3 regions of the Alicyclobacillus acidocaldarius subsp. acidocaldarius Tc-4-1 genome follow, and region 1 is predicted to be linked to each of the others. Evidence: riboswitches for the same ligand, from Rfam matches in the RefSeq annotation. Region 1 holds a riboswitch; each other region holds the start of a gene.
What was found. Region 1 has a riboswitch for cyclic di-AMP ahead of TC41_RS06055 (cell wall hydrolase). Riboswitches for the same ligand answer to the same signal wherever they lie in the genome.

Region 1 (7,268 bases):
CCGGAGACGTGAGAGGCCCGGTCGCAACCACGACGACGCCGTCCTTCGGGATCTCGGTGACTTCTTCGCGAACGACGGTGATGTTCGGATGCTGCGAAACGAGTTCTGTTACGCGTTGCGAAAAGCTGTCGCGATCGACGGCAAGCGCATTGCCGGCCGGAACCGCGTGAGCATCCGCGGCCCGCATGATGACGGAATCGAGCCTGCGCATCTCTTCCTTCAGCAGCCCCACCGCGTTCGTGATGCTGTTGGACCGCAAGGAATTCGTGCACACCAACTCCGCGAACCGATCGGTGTGATGCGCAGGTGTCATCTGAACCGGCCGCATCTCATACAGCGTGACCTTGGCGCCCCGATTCGCAGCCTGCCACGCAGCCTCCGAACCCGCGAGCCCTGCGCCGATGACCGTGACATGAGTCATGTCGTCACCCCCTCATTTTGCCTGTGCCTCGGTCGCCACCATTGGATGAGCCTTTTCGTTGCTGCACACCACCACGGTCTTTCCCTTCCCGCCCTTTTCGACCATCGGATGCCCGCAGACCGGGCACACCTGACCCGTTGGGCGCTGCCAAAGCACGTAATCACACTCGGGATACCCGCTGCAGCCGTAGAACACTTTTCTCGACTTGCCTCGACGTTCCACAAGCGGTTTCCCGCACTTTGGGCAGGAGACCGAAATTTCTTTCAGCACCGGCTTGGTGTTTCGACACTCGGGGAAACCTGGACACGCGAGAAACTTCCCATACTTGCCCGTTTTGTAGACCATCAGGCGGCCGCACTTTTCACACCGCACGTCCGAAACCTCTTCCTTCAATTCCACGTGCCCCAGTGCGCTTTCCGCCTTCTTTAAATCCTTCTCAAAGTCATGATAAAACTGATCGAGCAGCTCGATCCAGTTCGCATGACCCTCCTCGACCTTGTCTAGTCGACTTTCCATGTCGGCGGTGAAGGACACGTCGATGAGTTGGGGAAAGTGTTCCTTCAGGATGTTCACCACAATTTCCCCGAGTTCCGTTGGGACAAATCGCTTTTGATCAAGCGTTACGTACCCGCGCTTCAACAGGATGTCGATGGTCGGCGCGTACGTGCTCGGCCGACCAATCCCCAGTTCTTCCATGGCTTTGACGAGCGACGACTCCGTGTAGCGCGGCGGCGGCTGCGTAAAATGCTGCTCGGGTTTCCAGGTCTTCACCTGGACCACATCACCCTCTTCGAGGGGAGGGAGCAGTTTCCCTTCCTCTTCTTCGCTCTCGTCGTCGCGCCCCTCGGTGTAAAGCGCCATGAATCCAGGAAACCGGACGACGGAACCGGTCGCGCGAAACCACGCACCGTTTGCCTCGAGATCGACCGACGTTGTGTCGAGAATGGCCGACTCCATCTGACTCGCGACGAATCGTTCCCAGATGAGCTTGTACAGGCGATACTGATCGCGCGACAGGTGATCCTTCAGCCGGTCCGGATGCCGCATCACTGACGTGGGGCGAATCGCCTCGTGCGCGTCTTGTGCGTCTTCGTTTTTTGCATATTGCCGCGGCCGATCCGGCACGTAATCCTCGCCAAACGATTGCCGAATATAAGCTCTCGCTTCTTCCTGCGCGGATTGCGCGATGCGCGTCGAATCCGTTCGCATGTAGGTGATGAGACCGACCGTGCCTTCGCCCGGCACATCCAGCCCTTCGTATAACTGCTGCGCAATTTGCATGGTCTTGTACGCTCGGAACCCGAGTTTTCGTGCCGCCTCTTGTTGGAGACTGCTCGTCGTGAACGGCGCAGCGGGATTTCGCTTCCGTTCGGATTTCCTGACCCGACGCACGACCAGTGAATGGCCTTCCACACGGGCCAACAGTTCGCGCACGGCCTCTTCGTTCGGAAGCGGTGTCTTTTCCTCACCATAACCATGAAAGCGAGCGACGAGCTTCTTTCCGTGTACTTGGCCGTGGGCGTCGACAGTCCAGTATTCCTCAGGCTGAAACGCTCGAATTTCGTTTTCGCGGTCGACAATGAGCCTCAGCGCCACTGACTGCACGCGGCCTGCCGAGAGGCCCTTTTTCACCTTTCGCCACAGCAACGGACTCAGCTTGTAGCCTACAAGACGATCCAGAATGCGCCGCGTTTGTTGCGCGTTCACGAGATCCAGGTTGATCTTCCTCGGATGTTGAAACGCCTGTTTGACTGCGTCCTTCGTGATCTCGTGAAACACGACGCGACAGTCATCGTCAGGATTGAGATCGAGCAGATGTTGCAGGTGCCAAGCGATGGCTTCCCCTTCGCGATCAGGGTCCGCCGCGAGATAGACCTTTTTCGCCTTCTTACTCGCCTCGCGGAGCGCCTTGATGACATCGCCCTTCCCGCGGATGGTAATATATTTCGGTTCGAAACCATGTTCCACGTCGACGCCGAGTTGGCTCTTGGGCAAGTCTCGCACGTGGCCCATGGAGGCTTTCACTGTGTACTTGCTCCCCAGATACTTCCCAATCGTCTTCGCCTTGGCAGGCGACTCGACGATGACCAGATAGTCTGACACGCCACGATCCTCCATTCGTCGCAGCCTTGGCAAACCCTGTCCTTGGTTCAAACCATATTATCACCGGGATCCTTTCCTTTGCAAACGGTGGACGCGCCGTCCCTCACTTTGCGCAGCTTGCGTGCGCGCGCCGTTTCGTCCTGGACAGATGGAGCGAAAGTTCCAGTTGTGCTGTGCACTTCGTGAATGGTAACGTGAAGGCAAAGGCGGATCGCGCCGTCCATCCGTTGGCAAGGTGGTTCATATCCTTATGAAAATAGGTACGCACCATGGAAAGTTCCATGCCGATGAAGTATTCGCCGTCGCGATACTCAAAGCGATTTATCCAGACGCCCGCATCGTCCGCACCCGAAATAAATCGGTGCTGGCGCAATGCGATCTCGTCGTCGACGTCGGCGGTGGCCCTTACGATCACCACAGCGTCCAAAAGGTACATCGCCCGAACGGCATTCCCTACGCTTCCGCCGGCCTCATCTGGCGCGATTTTGGTGACCGATTTCTGGAATCCCTTGGTGTGGAGCGGGAAGAGGATCGAGCGCTGATATCCAGCAACATCGACGACAAACTCTTTCAGGCTATCGACGCGATCGACAACGGAATCGACCTAGAGCGGGACATGCGAATCAAGGGAATCTCGGAGCTCGTGAGCTCCTTCAATCCGCCGTGGAATTCGCAGGAGGACGAAAACCGAGCCTTCGAGCGAGCTTTAGACTTTGCTACGCAGATTCTCATGAACTACGCGAACCACGAGATCAGCCGAATTCAGGCGACGGAGATTGTGAAAGCGGCTTATGCGGCTCGCAAGGAGCCTGCGCTTTTGGTCTTGCCAACCTGTTGCCCCTGGACAGAAACTCTGCTCGAAATGGACCCCGCTGGCGAAGTGCTCTATGTCGCCTTTCCGGATAAGACCGGCCAATATCGCCTTCAGGTTGTGCCCAAAGGTCCCGGGACATTCGAAGCTCGCAAGCCTTTGCCGCACGAATGGGCGGGCAAAGAAGGCGAGGAGCTTGTATCCATTTGCGGCGTCGAAGATGCGGTGTTTTGCCACCCCGCGCGATTCATCGCGGGCGCAGAGACGCTGGACGGCATCCTGCAGATGGCGGAAGAAGCGTTGGCGGCCGAACCATCGAATCCCTGAGGCCGCGATGCAATCCGAAGAAAATGGAGAGCCAGAGTTCGGTGCTGAACCGAACCTGGCTCTTTTGGGCAACGTGTGCCGCTGCTCACTTCGCAAAGACGAGGTGACCAATCTTGCTAACCACAGGCTGACTCCAAACCCAGCTTCCAGAAGGCGTCTCGGAAGGATTGTAGAACACAAGCGCCCCTGGGACGACATCGTCACCGTTCAGGGCGTCGAGTGCAGCCTGGACATTCTGCGCGTCGGGTTGCGAATAGATATAACCGTTCGCGACACTTTCAAACTGATAGTGACCGTCGCTCACTTGAAAAACGACCTGCTGCACCGTGTTCCCGTATCCACCCGCTTGAATTCGATGCATGATGACGTCGCCGACAGCGATCTGCGCCTGAAGTGGCTCTCCTCCGGCTTCCGCGTGAATGACGTGCTCCAACCAGTAGAGTTCGCTGCTTGTCGCGGGGGTGGATGCGGCAACATGGGCCTGTGGGACGTGCGAAGATCGAGATGGGCCGACAGGCACACGGACCGTGGATCCAACCTGGAGATTCAAGGGATTCACGGCGGGATTGGCGGCTAACATTTCGCTGGTCGAAACGCCAAATCGCTTCCCAAGGAGAAACAGCGTGTCTCCTCGTTTGACCGTGACGTTTTCGACTTCGGGAACCTTTACGGAACTGCCGATCGGCAGATTCTGCGGGTTGACGTCCGGATTTGCGTCCTCCACAAGCTGCACAGGCAGGCCGTGCGAATGCGCAATCGTCCACAGCGACTGCCCTGGCTCTACGGTGACGGTCTCCGCAGAAGCGTTCGACACACTGAGTGCCGCGGTCGCGACCATGGCACACCCTGCGATCCAAGTTCGAAACGGCATGTCATCCATCCTCTCGTTTACGCCTCCGAGGTTAGTTGTCGGGTTCGGGTAACGAGTCCCCTTCGCGCCCCTCGGCGCGATTCACCCCAAGGCCAAAGGCCTTCAGTCCCCCGTACGCGCCCTTGAGCGATTCGGCAAAGTCTTGGACGGCGACCATCATATCAGCCTGTACGACCGGAGAAAACCCAAACTTGTTGACATCTGAGGTGCTTCTAACCGATGGATCTACTCGGTTCCACGCATCGTGTTCGGCGAAATCGCGACCAGTGTGCCATATCCCGTGAGTTCCCAGACGCGCTTGGCCGCTCGAATCGGAAGCTCCACGCAGCCGGCGCTCTGTGGCTTGCCGTACGTCTGACGCGGGAAGCCGTGGATGGCCTGTTCTCCATAGAAGAAGCTCACGTACGGCACATGCTCCACTCGGTAAGGCCGCCCGCTTGGGCCGATCCCTTGCATCGTCTGTTCTCGGTTTCGCAGAAAGATGGCGTGAATCCCGGGTTGAGTCGGGGTGGCCGGCAGGCCGGTACTGCACGGCGTTTCAAAGACGACGCCACGTCCATCTTCCCATACGCGAAGCCGCTCAGGGAGCGATTGGTCGACTAACACCATCCGATACGGATGGGTTGCCGTGAGACCTAAGGCCCATGCGAGTTCGAGTGTCCGACGAACGCGAGGTCCGGTGTACCCATCCACACGAAGGCCGTGATCGGCCTCGAATTGCATCACCGCGCCCTTCGTGATCTCCGTGTACTGCTCCGGATTCCACGTCCGTTCAAGTTCGATGGGGACATTGGGCGAATTCCACGTCCAATAGCCGATTGGAACGCGCCCCCAGTCCTGAGGATAGAGGCGATCGGTCGGTAGGATCGCGTGATACCTGCACGGGAGATAGCCGAGTTCACTAAGGACAACGTGCAAGCTCCAAATCGGTTCACCGCGATCGCCCACTGTCCAGACCAAAGACGTCGGAGGGCCGGTGAAACTCCGCATCCCAGGCTGAGCATCATTCATCAAGTGGGGTGTGGCGCCCGCGCAATGGGGTTCGTTCGCCCACATGCTCAGGAGGGCCGATGCGCTCACCGCGAAGATGCGAGCCAAGGCCACGAATACACTGCGACGCCCCTTCATGCTCATCGTCCTCCCACCTTCCTCATGTAGGATGGACGACGGGACGCACGAACAGTATTCCATGGATTGGCTTATGAGCCGGACGGCGCTCGGTTCGGCCGAATGTGATACGTTCCATCTGGGTGGCGCGTGACCATCGAAGCGAGTTCCATCTCGAGAAGCGCGCCGAAGACATACCCGAGGTCGAGATGGGCGACGGAGGCGAGCTCACCCGCGCGAATGGGCTGATGCCGTGCGAGCGCCTGATAGCAGGGCTCGAGGTGCGCAGGAACCTTCTGGGCTCCTCCGTTCTCGACGTCCGTCTGCTCCGGAAACAGATCATGGGGATCCACGAGCGGGATGGCCCCGTCGAAAAGCAGACGGTTGACACCCCGACTGGCCCGCGACGTGATGGGGCCAGGAACGGCATAGACGTCGCGCCCCAGATCGAGCGCGCACTGGGCCGTGATGAGCGCACCGCTTCGGTCACCGGCCTGGACGACGATGACCGCTTGACTCAACGCCGCAATCAATCGGTTGCGCTCAGGAAAGTGGTGTTTGCGGACGGGGGTACCGGGCGGATATTCGCTGACGAGGGTACCGGTCGACGCGATTTGATGGTAGAGTCGCCGGTTCGACGGCGGATAGCAGCGGTCGATCCCGCATCCCAACACGCTGACGGTGTCGCCTCCCACCTCGAGTGCCGCGGCGTGCGCAGTAGCGTCGATGCCCATGGCAAGTCCCGACACGACCACCGCACCCCGCCGCGCAATCTCACCTGCAATCCACCGCGCCGCTTCCATGCCGTAACTGGTCATCCGCCGGGTCCCGACCATTCCGAAGACCACTCGCTCAGGAGAGAGACATTCCTTTCTCCCTCGAACGAACAATACCAGTGGTGGGTCCGGAAGGTCCGACAAACGGCGCGGATAATCGTCCGCCCCGTGCACGAGTACCCAGATGCCGCGGTGTTCGAATTGGGACTTGATCCGATAAGCCGACGGTTCTGCGCGGCGCCAGGCGTCCAGCCGACTTGCCTGCGCTGCGTCCAGACCTCCACAAGCAACCCAGTCCGCGACCGGCGCCTCGTGAAACGCGCGAATTCCGCCGAATGCCCGCACCAAGCGCCGCAACGTGCTTGGCGCGAGCCCTGGACACAAGGACCACACCAAGGCGAGTTCGTCGTCGCCCACCTACGATCCCTCCAGCCCGTTTTAGTCATCGTAAGTCGCGCTGATTCAAATCGTCCATGACGTAAGCGAAAAAAGAGTTCGCTTGGCGAAACCAAGCGAACTCTTTGGGCTGGAACAAACGAAACGCCTTCACGCCTTGCAGCGCTCGAGCAAGCCGCGCTCCTCTAGCACCTGATACAGCGTCGAGCCCATCTCGGACGGCGTGGGGGCCACGCGGATGCCGCACGCCTTCATCTTCTCGATCTTGGACTGTGCCGTTCCGGAACCACCCGACACAATCGCGCCCGCATGTCCCATTCGCCGTCCCGGAGGGGCCGTCGCACCCGCGATAAATCCGACGACGGGCTTCGTCATGTTGTTCTTAATCCACTCCGCCGCTTCTTCCTCTGCGGATCCGCCGATCTCGCCGATCATAATCACGGCTTCAGTATCCGG
Region 2 (7,268 bases), 220 kb from region 1:
GCCATCTCCATTGACGTGGGTGTGGCCGGCGATACGCCCGGGATTGAGAGCGGGGAGCGCCAGCACCTCGGCGACGCCGGCAAGGGCCCGCTGCTCATGATTTACGATCACTCCATGATCCCGAACAATCGCTTCCGCGATTTTGTGCTGGACATCGCCGCAGCGGAAAACATCCCGGTTCAGCTCAGCAGCCTGGCGGGGGGCGGTACGGACGCAGGGGCGTTCCACCTGCACGGCATCGGCGTGCCGAGCGTCAACATCGGCTTCGCGACGCGCTACATCCACAGCCACAACGGCGTCGTGCACGAGGACGACTATCTGCAGGCGATTCAGCTCGTCACGGCCATGGTCAAGGCGCTGGACAGGGATATGGTCACCGAAATTCAGGCGTGGTAAAGTGAAGAATGGACAGTCCGCGAGGCGCCGGTGACTCGGCGCCTCGCTTCTCGAGGAGGCCCCGGAATGCCCGATCTTCTGCATTTTCTGCAGGGCTTGTGGGGAAATACCGCGCTGATGGCTGCCATCTGCGCCATCGTGGTGACCCAAATTCTGAAGGTCCCCATCCATTATGTGACAACGCGAGCCTGGGATTGGAGCCGCGCCTTTGGGGCGGGGGGCATGCCGAGTTCCCACTCGGCGGGCGTGGTGGCCCTTGCCAGCGCGCTATGGTTTGTCGTCGGCCCGGGGTCACCCATTTTCGCCGTCGCCGTGGTCTTCGCCGCCATTGTCATGTACGATGCCGGCGGCATTCGGCGTCACGCCGGCGAGCACGCCGTCCTTTTGAACCGCATCGCGATGGAATTCTCCCAGCGGTCGGAGTCCGCCGTCGCAGGGCAGGCCGAAGGCGAACGCCTCAAGGAGATCCTCGGGCACGAACCGGCCGAGATCGTCGTGGGCGGCCTGATTGGCCTCGTTATCGGTATTGTGTTTGGCAGGTGGTGGTAACGTGGAGGGCGAGGGGTTTGCGCCAGCCAAGCATCTGACCTTCGATCCCGCCCTGCGCGATCCCGCGCCGCACTCGGTGCTCGTGTTTGCGAGGCTGTTCGACGGCTGCGTGTGGGTTCGCCATCACGCGCGGGGCTGGGAGCTTCCCGGGGGCAAGGTGGAGCCGGGTGAGACGCCGGACGCCGCAGCGCGGCGCGAAGCGTTTGAAGAGGCGGGCGCTCTGCTCGAGAACCTCGACTGGGTTGCCCAGTATACCATTGTCCTGCGCGACGGCTCCGAGGCGAGCAAATGGGTGTATCTCGCCGACGTGCACGACGTGAAGGCTCGGCCCGCGACGTCGGAGACCACGGCGGTGCGCCTCGTGCCTTGGATTTTGGGTCTACAAGGGTTCCCGTGCACCGATCGCAGCCCGTTTGTTCAGGATGACGTATTCGCGAGGCTTTTTTCGGAGGTTGCCTCGCGTTTTCAAGTGAGGTGAGACGGTGTTTCTGACAAAGGATCATAAGCGGCAAATTGAGGCGTGGCTCGAAGCCCTCAGCGCTCGGGCCGCGTGGTTGGAGGATTTGGCCGAGCGGGAGGACGCGTGGGAAGAAGATCTCACGTGGCAGCTCGCCGCCGAGCGCGCGCTGTGGACGAGCGTCGAGTACGTCACCGACATCGCCTCGCTCATCATCGACGCGCTTGTGATGCGCGATCCCGGCGGCTACGCCGATATCGTCAAAGTCCTCGTCGAGGAAGAGGTCCTCGACGCTCGGTGGTTCGATGTCTTCACCGGCGTGATCGACTTCCGATCTCGCCTGCTTCGCGATCACGCCCGCATCACGCCGAAGGACGTGCGCGAGGCCGTCTCGCGCTACGCGGATCTGTTCGCTCCCTTCATGGACCAGATTCGCGCGTTTTTGCGCAACCACTAGACGTCGTCGAGATCGTCCGGGATGTACACGGTCACCCGGCAGTTGCGCTTCACCCCAAACTGCAAGGCATGTTTCCGCGACGGCATGAGCACGTCGATGTGATGGCCTCGAATGGCACCTCCCGTGTCTTCCGCGATTCGCCAGCCCACGCCCTCGATGTAGAGCAGGCTGCCGTAGGGGATCACCGCCGGATCGACGGCAACGGTCCGTCCGATCACGGCGGGCCGCCCGGTGCTCGTCACCCCGAAGCCGGGATCGCCAGGGTCCTTTCCGGTGGAGAAGCGATCCAGGTTGTAGGCCGTGACGACAAACGTGTCGGTGAGCTTCCGACACCGGCGAATGTCGTAGCTGCGGCCGAACACCGTGATGGCCTCCGGCTCGGATCGCCACGACACCGACTGCGCGTGGGCGGTCGCGTGCGCCTGCTTCGCCACCGTCGTTCCGCGCGCCGGCGCGGCGCTCGAGCACCAACAAGCGGCTGCACAGACGAGTGTGAGGCACATACCTATGCATCGGGATCGGTTCATGGTTGTAAGATGTGCATAGAAGGGCAAATTATGCAACGCAAGGGGGCTATAGAATGGATGGGCCCGGCCGAAGCGAATGGTCATCGCGGCCGGGCGACTGTAGGGTTCAGGTGTACATTTGTCGAACAGCCGACAGGTGCCGATACCAGTACGATCCCGGCCGCACGCTGAGGAAGCCGACGCGTCCTAGCCCGCCGCCGCACTGGATCATTTCTCCGTTGCCTGCGTAAATCCCGACATGCCCGCCGTCGTCGAAGATGAGCAGGTCGCCAGGCTTCAGGTCGCTGTACGGGACGCGCCAGCCTACTTCGAGGTATTGAAGGCGTGACGACGTCGTAAAGCGATACCCGAGAGCGTGGTGATAGACGTACTCCACAAAGTTCGAGCAGTCGAATCCGTACTGACCGCGGTCTTCGTTGTGCCCCCAGATGTAGGGCGTGCCGATCTTGCTTTCGGCCACCTCCAGGACCGCCTGCGTTTTCTGTTGGTAAGACGCGTTTTCTGAAGCGAGAGGTCGAATGGACGGATCGAGATGAACCCCAGGGGGCAACGAAGTTTGCGCGAGGGCAGTGCAGCCGCCCATGGTCAGCGTTGCAAGAGTGGCGGCCGTCGCGGCAATCGCTCCAAGGGACGTTCGTTTCGGCAGCATGCTTCTCCTCCTGTAGCCTCCGAGGTTAGTTGACGGGTTCGGGTGGAAGAGTCCCCCTATGCGCACGAGGCGCAATTCACCCCTGGGCATCAAGCCCGCTTGTCCCCCGTACCTGCGTTTCGCAGGATTCGGCGTAATCTTGGTGTGAGTGGTGCACTGAAAGCGTAACAGGAAGCGCAAGCTCATTCATTACGAGAATCATGGATCAGGCGGAGGATGAATGCCTTAAAAGGAAGAGCCACAGGTAAATTGGTTTCTTCGATACGGTTCCTTGTGGAAAGTCAAAGGGTGATCTTGGAGGTTGGGAACTTCACGGAACTCCGCGGAACATCATCAAGCGACTGACGCGAAGGGACATCGGGACATCATACGGGGGCCAAAGCAAAGGCCCCGACTCGACGTCGGGGCCATGGAGGAACTGCGCTTCACGCGTTGGAAGCCGTATTGGAACCGGTTGTCGACGATGTCGGTTGCCCGCCTGGCAGATGGGCGCCTGAAGGATGGGGGAGCGTGCCGTTGACCCAGTCCGTGATCCACGTGTCGATCCGCCCCAATATCGCCTGTGCCTCGCTCGCGGTGATCTTTCCATTGGAAACGGCTTTTTGGATGTCGGCTTGCGCCGCATTCTCGAGGTCGGAGATGAGCGTTGACGTGGAGACGCCCTGTGCCGCAGCTATCTCGGCGAGGGTTTGCCCCTTACGCAAATCGGCGATGAGCGACGAGGTCGACAGGTGCAAGTCCTGCGCGGCAGTCGCAATCAACTCTCGGCGCCACACGCCGGCTCCGCGCGGACGCACCTTGTCCCATCCAGCCGGCCACTTTCCGTTCACCCACGCTTGAATGGCGAGATCGACCTTCGATTCGATTTTCGAAGCTTGTGCGCTCGTGAGGGTTCCGTTCGCAACGTCGGCTTGAATGTCTGACTGGGCCTTGCTTTCGAGATTCGAGATAAGCGTGGACGTAGAGATACCCGCTTGCGCGGCGAGCTGTTCCATCGTCTTGCCTTCTCGCCAGTCCTGGCGAAGAGCGGTTGGGGTGAGATGGAGTTCCTGTGCCGCTTCGCTCACAAGGTCTTGCCTCAGCGTGCGGAAGATTTGACGATCCGCGCGCACCGGCGATCCCGATTGCTCGCTGGCTGCGCGCACAGATTCGTGACCGCGGTCAACCGCTGCAAAGACCACACCGCCGCCCGCGGCGAGGGTCGACAGCACAGCGGCAGAACCAACAAGGGCCTTCCGGTGCAGGAACATTGGCATCGTTGCCACCTCCGTACCGAAACTGGAATAAGCGCGGTACGGTTGTAACGTAACACACCATGCTTGAAATCCGCTTGAAGCTTGGCTCGTGCCTCAGCTCACCCACCAGGGATCCCGGATGCAGGATTGGAGCACCATCTCCAACTGCTGAGATGACACGCGGTAGGGAACGTTCTTTTTCCGCTTGTGCCGGACCATTTGGACCATGCCGTCCCCGTAGAGGTACGCGGTGAACTCATACATCCGCTTACCCTCTTTGACGCGGATAAAAATCGGATTGTAGTTGAGTTCGGGGATCATCCCCCGCTCAAACAGGAAATCTGCCTGGTTAAATGCGTGAAGAAACCGGTCGCGATCACGTCCACGTAGTTCCGTTCCGTACACGTTGACCGATGTCACACGGGAGACATCAAACGTTGGATGGATGGACAGCGACGAAACGAGTCGGTTGACCCATATGCTTGGCGGTGTCAGTGCAAAAGCCAGAATGGGGAACGCGACGGCGGCAGCATATACAACCCACTGCGGAATGGCTGGCAACCCGGATCTCCCCTTGTTGATGAACTCGCCTTGACGATATTATAGCGCTCGGGGCGCGGCCATTTGTATCGAAATTTCCGGGACCGGCGCTACCTTTGTGACGTTTTGTGGAGTTGTAGAGCCCTTGGAGGAGTTGACACGCGTCTCAACGTCGATGTAAAGTATAGCTGCGTTCAGACGTGGACATATGCGGAAGTAGCTCAGGGGTAGAGCATCGCCTTGCCAAGGCGAGGGTCGCGGGTTCGAATCCCGTCTTCCGCTCCATTTGGAGGGGAGGTTTGGCCTCTCCTTCGTTGTCATGTGGAGAGGTGGGCGAGTGGTTGAAGTCAGCGGTCTTGAAAACCGCCGTGTCCGCAAGGGCACCGTGGGTTCGAATCCCACCCTCTCCGCCAACAAACTCAAAAATGGCGAGCGTTTTGAGCCCTCGCCATTTTTGGTTCACTCGCAGTTATGTTCACTCGCAGTTATGCCTCTTTCTTCTGCCCCCCTTCTGCCTATTGCCCTCTGCGAGGCTCGATGGAACAGTGGAAGTCCCCGGATTTGCTCCTGCGTTTGGGCCCTGATACACTGGGGCTGTCCGAGTCTGCGCAGGCGATAGAGGAGTGTCCCAATGGAACCAACCGAAAATCAAGCGTTATCGTCGCAAGGATTGCACGATCGCCATACCGATCATGTCGCTGCGACATACAAGACCTATGTCGACGCGGAAAAGGCGGTCGAAATGTTACTAGAAAGGCAGATCCCGGCGGTGCATATTTCATTAGTCGGGAAGAATTTCTCGATCGAAGATCGCCCGCTTGGCTTCACGACCATCCGCGGCGTGGCCAAGGAAGGCAGCAAATTTGGCGCCTTGTGGGGCGGTATGCTCGGCTTGCTCCTGGGCTTCACCGTGTTTTTCGCGCCGGTGACGGGGCCATTGCTCCTTTTCGGACCCATCGCGTACGCCTTAACCTCGGCGGTGGAAGGAGCCTTGTTTGGCGGGCTGGCTGGATTGCTCGTCGGCTGGGGCCTGAAGCACGAAAAAGCGGTCCAATTCGAGCGCTCTATCAAAGAGGGCGAGTACCTGGTGATGGTCAGCGGACCGTCTGACCTCGTGGCCAAGGCTTACTACGCGCTTCAACAAACGAATTGCACGCAAATTGAGATGTTTGACAACAGCAGTGTTCCGGAAGACGGGCGTTCGGCTCCGTCAACGGAAAAGCCTGCGGAAGCCTGATCCTGTTTCATGCGAATGCGCTGCGCAGACTCGGACTCGATTCAAGTCGAGTCGCTGGCGCGCCGGGCCCGTGGTCATCCAAGGTTAGTCAGTGCACGGGCCCGGCAAGCGCCTTACTCCGGAATTTTCTCTTTCATGAAATCTCCGATTTCTTTAAGCGCCTCGTCCGCTTCCGGGATTGGGAAGCTGTGAAATACGTGCCACATGTCCTCCCAGATATGCACTCGCGCCTCCACGCCAGCCTGCCGCAGCTTTTCGTGCAGTCTCACGGAGTCGTCGAGAAGGCATTCGTCGTGACCCACGTGAATGAGGATGGGGGGTAATCCAGTCAGATCCGCGTAAAGCGGCGACACTAGCGGATGTGTCAATTGTTCCGGACTGCAGTACAAGAGCGGCGCCTTGCGGATCCCTTCGGGTTCAAGCCAAGGGTCGTATGCGGCTCGCGATTCCATCGATGGCCCTGTGCCCGCTAAATCCGTCCAAGGCGAGAGGACTGCGGCGCACGCGGGAAGCGGTTTGCCGGCATCGCGCAGCGAGACGAGCGTGGCGAGCGTCAGACCACCTCCAGCGGAGTCTCCGGCGATGGCGATTCGGTCTGGTGCGATGTCTTGTGCGAGCAGGGATTCGTACGCTTTCACGGCGTCCTCCACTGCGGCTGGAAACTTGTGTTCGGGGGCAAGTCGGTACTCGATGAGGGCGACGCGCGCTCCCGACGCTTGAGCGAGCCGCCACGCCAGGCTTCGGTGGGATTCACAGCTGCCCATGTAGTACGCACCGCCGTGCAGGTACAGCATGACCCGCGTCGTGGGCTCGTCGGCTATCGCAACCCATTCGCCGGGCACGCCGCCGAACGACGTTCGCTCCACCCTCACGTTTTCGGGCTTAGGAATGGTCCGGCCCATTTGATCCAGGCCAGCTCGCTGTGCTTCTAGGCTGAGTTCTGCGGGGTTCTGTGATGCGCGCATTTGTTGCAACATCGATCGAACGGAAAGCGCCTGTGGGCTAGGCATGGGAACGCCTCCTTTGTAAGCGGTATCACTTTACTAGCTAGAATATCACATTGCTCAAATGCTGACGATCCCGCCCGCGTATGGAGATACCCATGGTCAACCGTGCGGGCGGATCGCATGTTTGAACCGATGCCGTAACCAGAGACAGGACGGACCAGCAAAGACAGAGAACAAAGGCATGAGAGGGTAGCGGAACCGGTCCCACGCGGGG
Region 3 (7,268 bases), 590 kb from region 1:
CTCGTCGTACGCGATGAGCGGCGTGCCGAACCGTTCCACGAGATCCACCGCGCTCACGCCGCCGATGAGAAGATGGCCCTTTTCGTCTCGCGGAAAATGCGCGTCCACCTTCGGCCTCACGTCTAACAGGTGCTCTGATTTCACTCCGTCCACTCCTATCGTCTCTCTCTTTCACGACGCGCGGCGCCCCGACCTGTGCCAAGACCTGAATAAAGATTCAGACACAAGTATATACGTGCAGCGCCTCACTGGGCAACGGCAAATTGCGTCAAGCCCATTGCATAGCGGGGTCAAAGCTAGAACACCCTAGCGACAGATTCGGTTTGGAGGTGAGACCGTGCGCTGGAACCCCGTGGACTGGATTGCCTGGGCGCTCGTCGTCATTGGGGGCATCAACTGGGGCCTGATCGGATTTGCCAACTACAACCTCGTGGGCGCCATCTTCGGCGCCACGTGGCTCTCGCAGTTCGTGTACGCGCTTGTCGGGCTCGGCGCCCTTTGGCAACTGGTGGCTGTGCTCGTGAAAAGTCAAGCCGTGCGGACATAACACCTGTTGTGAAGCGCACAACAAGGCAAAGCCCTGGCAACCCGACGAGGAGCCAGGGCTTCTCCGTTCATCCCCAAGTGCTTAGCGGCCGACGCGCAAGCGGCGTTCGGACAACGACGACGTCCGCTCCATCTCAGCGTCCTCTCCGACGCTCGCCGCGTTCAGGGTGAGGCCGCGCGTCTCCGGCGCCAGGAAGAGGCTGATCAAGAATCCGCCGAAGGTCACGAGCGCCCCCACCAGCATGGTCGGACCCACGCCATAACGAGCCAAAGCCCACGGCAAGAGATACGTGCCGGCCACGGCTCCCAGCCTGCTGATGCACGTTGTCACGCCAACCGCAGTCCCGCGCACTTCGGTGGGAAACAACTCGTTTGGGGCGAGCCATTCCATGATGTTCGGCCCGCCGGAAAACAGCGCGTACAGCAGAAAGCCGACGCCGATGACCCAGAGCGGCCCCTTCGGAAACAGCCCAAGGAGCAACATGCCGACGGTCATGACGGCAAACGAGACAATCATCGTTGCCCGGCGCCCCAGCCGGTTCAAAAGCCAGAGCGCAGGCACGCAACCCACGATGAACAGCACGCTGATGAGCGCCGAACCGTACCCGGACGATCCGCTGAGCACGTGGTAGTCGTCAAGCAGCGTCGGGCCGAACGTCAACATCGCGAAGAGCGGCGCGACCGCGGCCGTGAAGAAGCCACTGACGTACAGCGTGCGCTTCCAATACGCGCGATTGAAGAGCGTCAGGTAACTGGTGCGCGTTCGCTTTTCATCTGGCACCGCGATGTGCCTCAGGCTGGCTCCCGGCCCGTAAATGTCGCGAAGCACCTTCAGCGCTTCGCGCGCCCGACCGTGCTGCAGCAACCAACGTGGAGACTCCGGGGTTCCGAGCCGCAAGATCACGAGCACGATGCCCGGCACCGCGCTCGACGCCAACATGTACCGCCATGCGTCCGGCCCGATGGGCAGAAGCCACTGTCCCACTAGATACGCGACCGTGGCGCCCACGTACCACGCGATGACCGTCACACCGAGCATCATGCCGCGGTGTTTGCGCGGCGCGAACTCGGTCAAAAGCGACGTTGCGATGGGATAATCCGCCCCGACCGCGATGCCGAGCACGACGCGCAAGGCAAAGAGTTCCCAGGCGCTGTGCACAAAGAACTGCAAAACCGAGGCCACGATGAGCAACACGAAATCGATAGTGTACATGAGCTGGCGTCCAAATCGATCCGTCACGTACCCAAGCAGTCCGCCGATGAAGATGCCCATGAGTGCCGATGCCCCAATCAGGCCGCTCCACATGGCGTCGAGATGCAATTCAGGCGTCAACTGCGTGAGCGCCACGGCGACGATGCTCAGAATGTACCCGTCAAGAAAAGGCCCGCCCGACGAATAGATAGTGAGCTTCAGGTGAAATGGACTCCACTTCGCATCTTCGACCGGATTGGCCGGCCTTGTCGCTTGCAGTTCCATGGTTTCCCCCCTCAAGGTATGGCGATCTCGACTGCGCCGCCTGCGTAAAAGCGGACACAAAGCCGCGATATCGCACGAGGGGGATCCGCAGATGAGGTACACCAACGAGGCTCACCGGTGGGAAAAGCGAGGAGAAGAAAGCGGCGATACATGGCATCGACCCCTTTCCGTGCGCTTACGAGGTTAGCTGACGGGTTAGGGCGGAAAGGCGCCCCACGACCAAAGTCGTTTCACCCCGAGAGTTGGGTCCCCCGTTTCCTCCGAAGGAGGAATTCAGCGCTGCCGCTTGTATCGCGATACGATATGCGATGTACACGTTACGATACACGAAATTTGAGAGGAACGCAAGGAGAAGAGAAATTCTTGGACGTCCGCCCCGGGCGGCCACCGCGAGGCCATCCAGCGCGGTGCCATGCGTCAGGTCGATGTCGGATTCTTGATGGCCGTGAGCACCGCGTCATAAGACGGATCGAGAATGCGAATGTCCGCCGACTTCGCGAGCTGTGCCACGAGTTTCGTCTCGCTTTCGGCATTTTGCTGCTTGATGGCCTGGATGATCTGCGACCGAACGGCCGACAGCGGCTCTACGTGTTCCGGCGTAATGGCCTGGCACTGCACGATGTCGTACCCGCCCTGCACCTTGAGCGGCTCGCTCACTCCGCCGGCCTTAAGCGCGAAGGCCGCAGAGGCAATGGAGGGTTGATCCGCCTTCAGCTCATTCATCGTGAAGGTTCCGATCACCCCACCCTTCGCGCGCGTGGCCGCGTCGGTCGACATGGATTTCGCCACGGACGCAAAGGGCGTCCCAGACCGGATTTCTACAAGAGCCTTCTCCGCATCCGCCTTCGTCTTCACCTCGATGATGGCAATCTTGCGCGTCTCCGGAACCGTGAACATCGACTGGTTCTGCTTGTAGTACGACGCAATCTGCTTGTCCGTCACGTGGACCTGCGCCTCGGCGAGCTTGGTCGCGAGAATGTTGTCGCGAATCTGGCTCAGAAATTGCGCCTTCGTCATGTGGTTCTGCGCCAGGAGCGCATTCAGCTGCGCGTCAGACGTAATGCCGTTCTGCATCTCGATGGCGGTCAGTTGCTGATTGATTTCCGCATTCGTCGCCGTGACATGTTCCCTGGCTGCCGCCTGCTCAATCAAGGCATTGGCAATGAGCTCCTCCAGCATCGCCGATCCGGCGTAAGCCTCCGACTGCTGCGCGAGCTCCTGCCTCGTGATGGGCGTCTTGCCGACCATCGCCACCACCGAGCCGCCCCCATGCGCCGCGTACGTGCCAAACCAGACACCACCCACGATCAGCGCGCCCGCGGCTGCGCCGACGATGCCGGAAATCCACCGTTCCTTCTTCAATTCCATCCTCCTTCAGTCTTTCCGCACCCTGGGCTATACATCCCAGTTCAAGCAAGCCTATCACGCGGCTCCAAATTGCGCAACACGTGCTTCTGCACTTTTCCCGTCGCGTTCACCGGCAGGGATCGCGCGATGACGATCTGGGACGGCCGCTTCGGCTTGGCAAGGTGCGCCGCACAGAACGACTCCAGCTCGGCGCGCAGCGCGTCCGCATCGACGCCGTCTGGCTCCTCCGGGACCACCCACGCGACGGCCCGTTCCCCGTAAAGCGGATCCGGAAGTCCCACCACGGCGGACCGCGCCACCGCCTCGTGCGCGTTCAGCACGTCCTCAATTTCCCGCGGCGAGATCTTCTCGCCCGCCCGGTTGATCATCTCCTTCGCGCGTCCAGTGATGTACACGTAGCCATCCTCATCCATGTAGCCGAGATCGCCCGTGTAAATCCATCCCGGGCCATAACCGTAATCCGGCGCCGGCTCCATGCCCACATAGTGATGGATGACATTGTCTCCGCGGATGGCAATTTCGCCGAGCTCATACGGGGCGACGGGCTTGCGCTCTGCGTCCACAATGAGGAGCGACATCCCCACGGGCTTCCCGACCGATCCCGGCTTGCGCACGCCAGGCGGCAGCGGGTTGGTGCAGATCTGCCCCGCCGCCTCGGTCATCCCGTACGCCTCGATGACCGGAACCCCAAACGCCGCTTCAATTCGCGCGGCCACCGCCGGCGTGAGCGGCGCGGAGGCGGATCGCAGAAAGCGAAGCGTGCCGAGCGCCTCTTTTGGCGCCGGCCGTTTGGCGACAATCGATAAAATCGTCGGGACGCACGAGACCCAGGTCACGCCGTGGTGGCCAATATCGTCCCAGAACAAGGAGGCGTGGAATTTATCGCGCATGACGATCCGCCCGCCGGACACGAGTGTCGACAAGAGGACGATCACCTGGCCGTTGATGTGGAAGAGCGGCAGGATGCAGTAAGCCACATCCGAAGCCGTGAGCGCGTGGCTTCGAATGACGTTCTGCACGGCGGCCCACAGGTGTCCGTGCGTCAAGAGCACGCCTTTGGGCTCACCCGTGGTGCCAGAAGTGAACATGAGCACGGCTGGCTCTTGTTCCGAGGTGCCTTGTCGCGCCTCGGGTTCAGATGCGGAGGAACGTTGCCAGATTTGAACCACCTGGCCTTGAGCGGCATCCATCTCAAAGGAAAGCCCGCGGTTGAAGCGATGCTTGTGAAGCACCTCGCTCCATCGTTCACCAGCTGCGGGCGAAACGATGCCGTAATCTGCCCGATATCGCGCAAGCGCTCGTTCGAGTTCGCCTGCTGGCATCTCGCTGTTGGCCGGCACGCAAATGGCACCGTGTTCCAGGCACGCGAGATAACCGACGACAAATGCATACGAGTTCGGCAGCGCCACCATCACGCGATGCCCGGGGTGCACGCCAATGGCGGATAGCTTGGCCCGAAGCTCCTGAACGTGTGCGCGGAGCTCGCCGCACGTATACCAGCGGCCGTCCCAGAGGACGGATCGCGAAGGATCGGCGAGCGCGCGCGACAACGTGTTTTGCAGAGACGACATGAGAAACACCTCGATTTCATGATTTGGAATCCGCGTATCCAGGGCGTGTCATCCCGCCGCACTAGACGCAGCTTTGCGCGCCGGGGACTTTGGCAGACCTGTCTTTTCGCCGACGATGTATCCGACGAACGGAATCCTTCCAATGAGGTACGCGGCGACGCCGGAGCTCACGTAGGTCAGCGCAATCCAGACGGGCAGCATCGCGTACTGTACGGCAAGGGAGGCGTGAACCTGGTCCGCCAAGAGCTCCACGAAGCGAAGCGCGATAGGGTGAATGAGAAAGATGCCGAAGCTCACGCTGCCAAAAAAGCGGATGACTCGGCTCGCGCGTGGCATGCGCCCCTTGGCGCGCTGCGCCTGCCACTCCAGCCCTGTCCGCCAGAGCAAGAGCGCCACGGCCAAGCTGTAGGGCACCATGACCGGCTGCAGCGTGTCGACAATCTGTCCTCCCGTCAGGTGGAACACATCCCGGTTGAGAAAATAGACGCCAAAGAGAAGGCACCACATGCCAAGCCACGTCCAGAAAAGCGTACGCGCGTGCGACATGGCCCACGCCTTGACGCGCGGATAATAGATGGCGAATAACGCCCCTGCGATGAACCAGAACTCGTACGTGAAGATGTCGCGATCCCGATATCGCACGAGGATGCGGAGCCACTCAGGCAACTGATATACGTTCACGAACTGCAGCGAGGCCTGATTCCAGATCATGATGCCAATCTCGACGAAAAAGGCGGCCGCGACAATCGCCCGATGATGCCTCTCCGAGCGCTTGAGCCAGCGCACCATGAGCGGAAACACGACGTATAGCTGCATGGACACGAGCAGAAAATACAGGAAATATTGATTCGCGGTGGCCAGGCTTGTGAGGAACGTGTGGATCAAATACGGCGCGGTCCACTCGAACCCTTTGAGAAACGTCCCTTGAAACAGAATGTAAATGGCTGTCCACGCGATGTACGGAATGGCGATAAGCAGAAACCGTTTCTTCCAAAACGACGCGGCCGTGAACGGGCGGTCGTAATAGGTGTAGAAGAGAACGAGGCCGGTGATGAACATGAACGCTTCACGCGTGAAATGGAACGTCATCATCAGAATCCCAGAGGACACATCCATCCACGATCCGTCCGGGGTGCGGACGTTGAAACTCGACAGGACGTGTACGCAGATGACACCTAAGATGATGCAGGCCCGCATCAGGTCGACCTCGTAGAGATGTGGCTTCTTCGCCTGGGCCTGGCTCACCTGAACCCCTCCTCACTTGCACTTGAACATCGCATAGCTTACGGGAGCGAGCTTGAAGCTTCGTTGAAAAACATCAAAAGTTCATCAAAGGCTTAATGCCACCTTAACACGCTTTCGCCATCGTTGCCAAAGGCGGATGTCACCATGGTGCGTCAAGATGGTTGTGAAGTCATCCGGTTGCGGACGAGATGGGCGAAAAACTACGATTTTAAGGGCGATTTGAGATGAAAATGACAAGATGAAGGAAAAGACATCCTGGGGGTCGTGGCGATGAAACAGCGCTGGCAAATGGGGTTTTTGGCATTTGCCCTCGTCGCAAGCGCGGTATGGGTTCCGGCGTCCATTACGGCGCGCGCAGCGGACGGAGGCACGCCTGGAGCGCCCGGCCAGGCGGCGTACACGGCGTCCACGGACACGGGTTCCCCATCTTCAGACGCCTCGCCGACGGAGTCCGGCGTGGCGCCGAATCCGGTGCACGCGCCCGGCAACCCGGCGGGGAGCGGGACGGATGCCAATTCGAGCGGCTCGACCAACGCGCCGAACGCGCCCGCGCAAGATCGCGTGGTGCGCGTGCTCATCATCGGCTCGTCGGTTGCGCGCGGCTGGAAGGATCCCAAGGGTGGAGGCTACCTGCATCGGACGTTTTCGGCGCTCTCCGCGCTGACGCCCATCACGTATGACGTGATCGACAAGGCGGAGCCGGGCAAGGGTGTGCTGAGTATTCGAAATACGTACGTGACGTGGCTCGAGACGTATCGTCCGCAGATTGTTTGCATCGCGTGGGGCGGCCTGGATGATTTGTATCAACACACGCCGTTTCGCGTGTACGACGAACAAGTGCACTGGCAAATCCAAGAGGCTCTTGACCATCGCGCCATCGTGATGCTGGTGACGACGCCCGTGTCCAAAGCATCCTATACCACGTACCGGGCGGCGCAACAGGCGCTCATGGAGAGCGAGATTCAGGTGGCAGACAGCTTCCACAATCCGAATGTGTACGTCTTCAACTTGTTTGACCAGATGAAGGCGTATCTTCAGGCGCACCACGAAAGCATCCAGCC

Region 2: another riboswitch for cyclic di-AMP. It lies ahead of TC41_RS04985 (C40 family peptidase); the one in region 1 lies ahead of TC41_RS06055 (cell wall hydrolase).
Region 3: another riboswitch for cyclic di-AMP. It lies ahead of TC41_RS03245 (MFS transporter); the one in region 1 lies ahead of TC41_RS06055 (cell wall hydrolase).

The regions. Positions count from the first base shown of each region.
Region 1 covers NC_017167.1:1,295,249-1,302,516, reverse strand. Annotated here, with positions in the region: gene trmFO (methylenetetrahydrofolate--tRNA-(uracil(54)-C(5))-methyltransferase (FADH(2)-oxidizing) TrmFO) at 1-421, opposite strand, end outside; gene topA (type I DNA topoisomerase) at 434-2,524, opposite strand; gene TC41_RS06060 (MYG1 family protein) at 2,760-3,662, shown strand; gene TC41_RS06055 (cell wall hydrolase) at 3,748-4,533, opposite strand; cyclic di-AMP (ydaO/yuaA leader) riboswitch at 4,539-4,680, opposite strand; gene TC41_RS06050 (L,D-transpeptidase) at 4,759-5,661, opposite strand; gene dprA (DNA-processing protein DprA) at 5,733-6,833, opposite strand; gene sucD (succinate--CoA ligase subunit alpha) at 6,963-7,268, opposite strand, start outside.
Region 2 covers NC_017167.1:1,079,985-1,087,252, forward strand. Annotated here, with positions in the region: gene TC41_RS04960 (M42 family metallopeptidase) at 1-396, shown strand, start outside; gene TC41_RS04965 (divergent PAP2 family protein) at 463-945, shown strand; gene TC41_RS04970 (NUDIX domain-containing protein) at 947-1,423, shown strand; gene TC41_RS04975 (DUF86 domain-containing protein) at 1,428-1,859, shown strand; gene TC41_RS04980 (3D domain-containing protein) at 1,856-2,293, opposite strand; gene TC41_RS04985 (C40 family peptidase) at 2,493-3,035, opposite strand; cyclic di-AMP (ydaO/yuaA leader) riboswitch at 3,035-3,179, opposite strand; gene TC41_RS04990 (hypothetical protein) at 3,461-4,291, opposite strand; gene TC41_RS04995 (YfmQ family protein) at 4,385-4,831, opposite strand; tRNA gene TC41_RS05000 (tRNA-Gly) at 5,021-5,095, shown strand; tRNA gene TC41_RS05005 (tRNA-Ser) at 5,134-5,223, shown strand; gene TC41_RS05010 (general stress protein) at 5,442-6,047, shown strand; gene TC41_RS05015 (alpha/beta hydrolase) at 6,161-7,057, opposite strand; gene TC41_RS05020 (glycosyltransferase family 39 protein) at 7,154-7,268, opposite strand, start outside.
Region 3 covers NC_017167.1:703,952-711,219, reverse strand. Annotated here, with positions in the region: gene lysA (diaminopimelate decarboxylase) at 1-144, opposite strand, end outside; gene TC41_RS03250 (DUF378 domain-containing protein) at 338-547, shown strand; gene TC41_RS03245 (MFS transporter) at 629-2,023, opposite strand; cyclic di-AMP (ydaO/yuaA leader) riboswitch at 2,180-2,312, opposite strand; gene TC41_RS03240 (peptidyl-prolyl cis-trans isomerase) at 2,441-3,391, opposite strand; gene TC41_RS03235 (AMP-binding protein) at 3,433-4,962, opposite strand; gene TC41_RS03230 (acyltransferase) at 5,011-6,207, opposite strand; gene TC41_RS03225 (SGNH/GDSL hydrolase family protein) at 6,478-7,268, shown strand, end outside.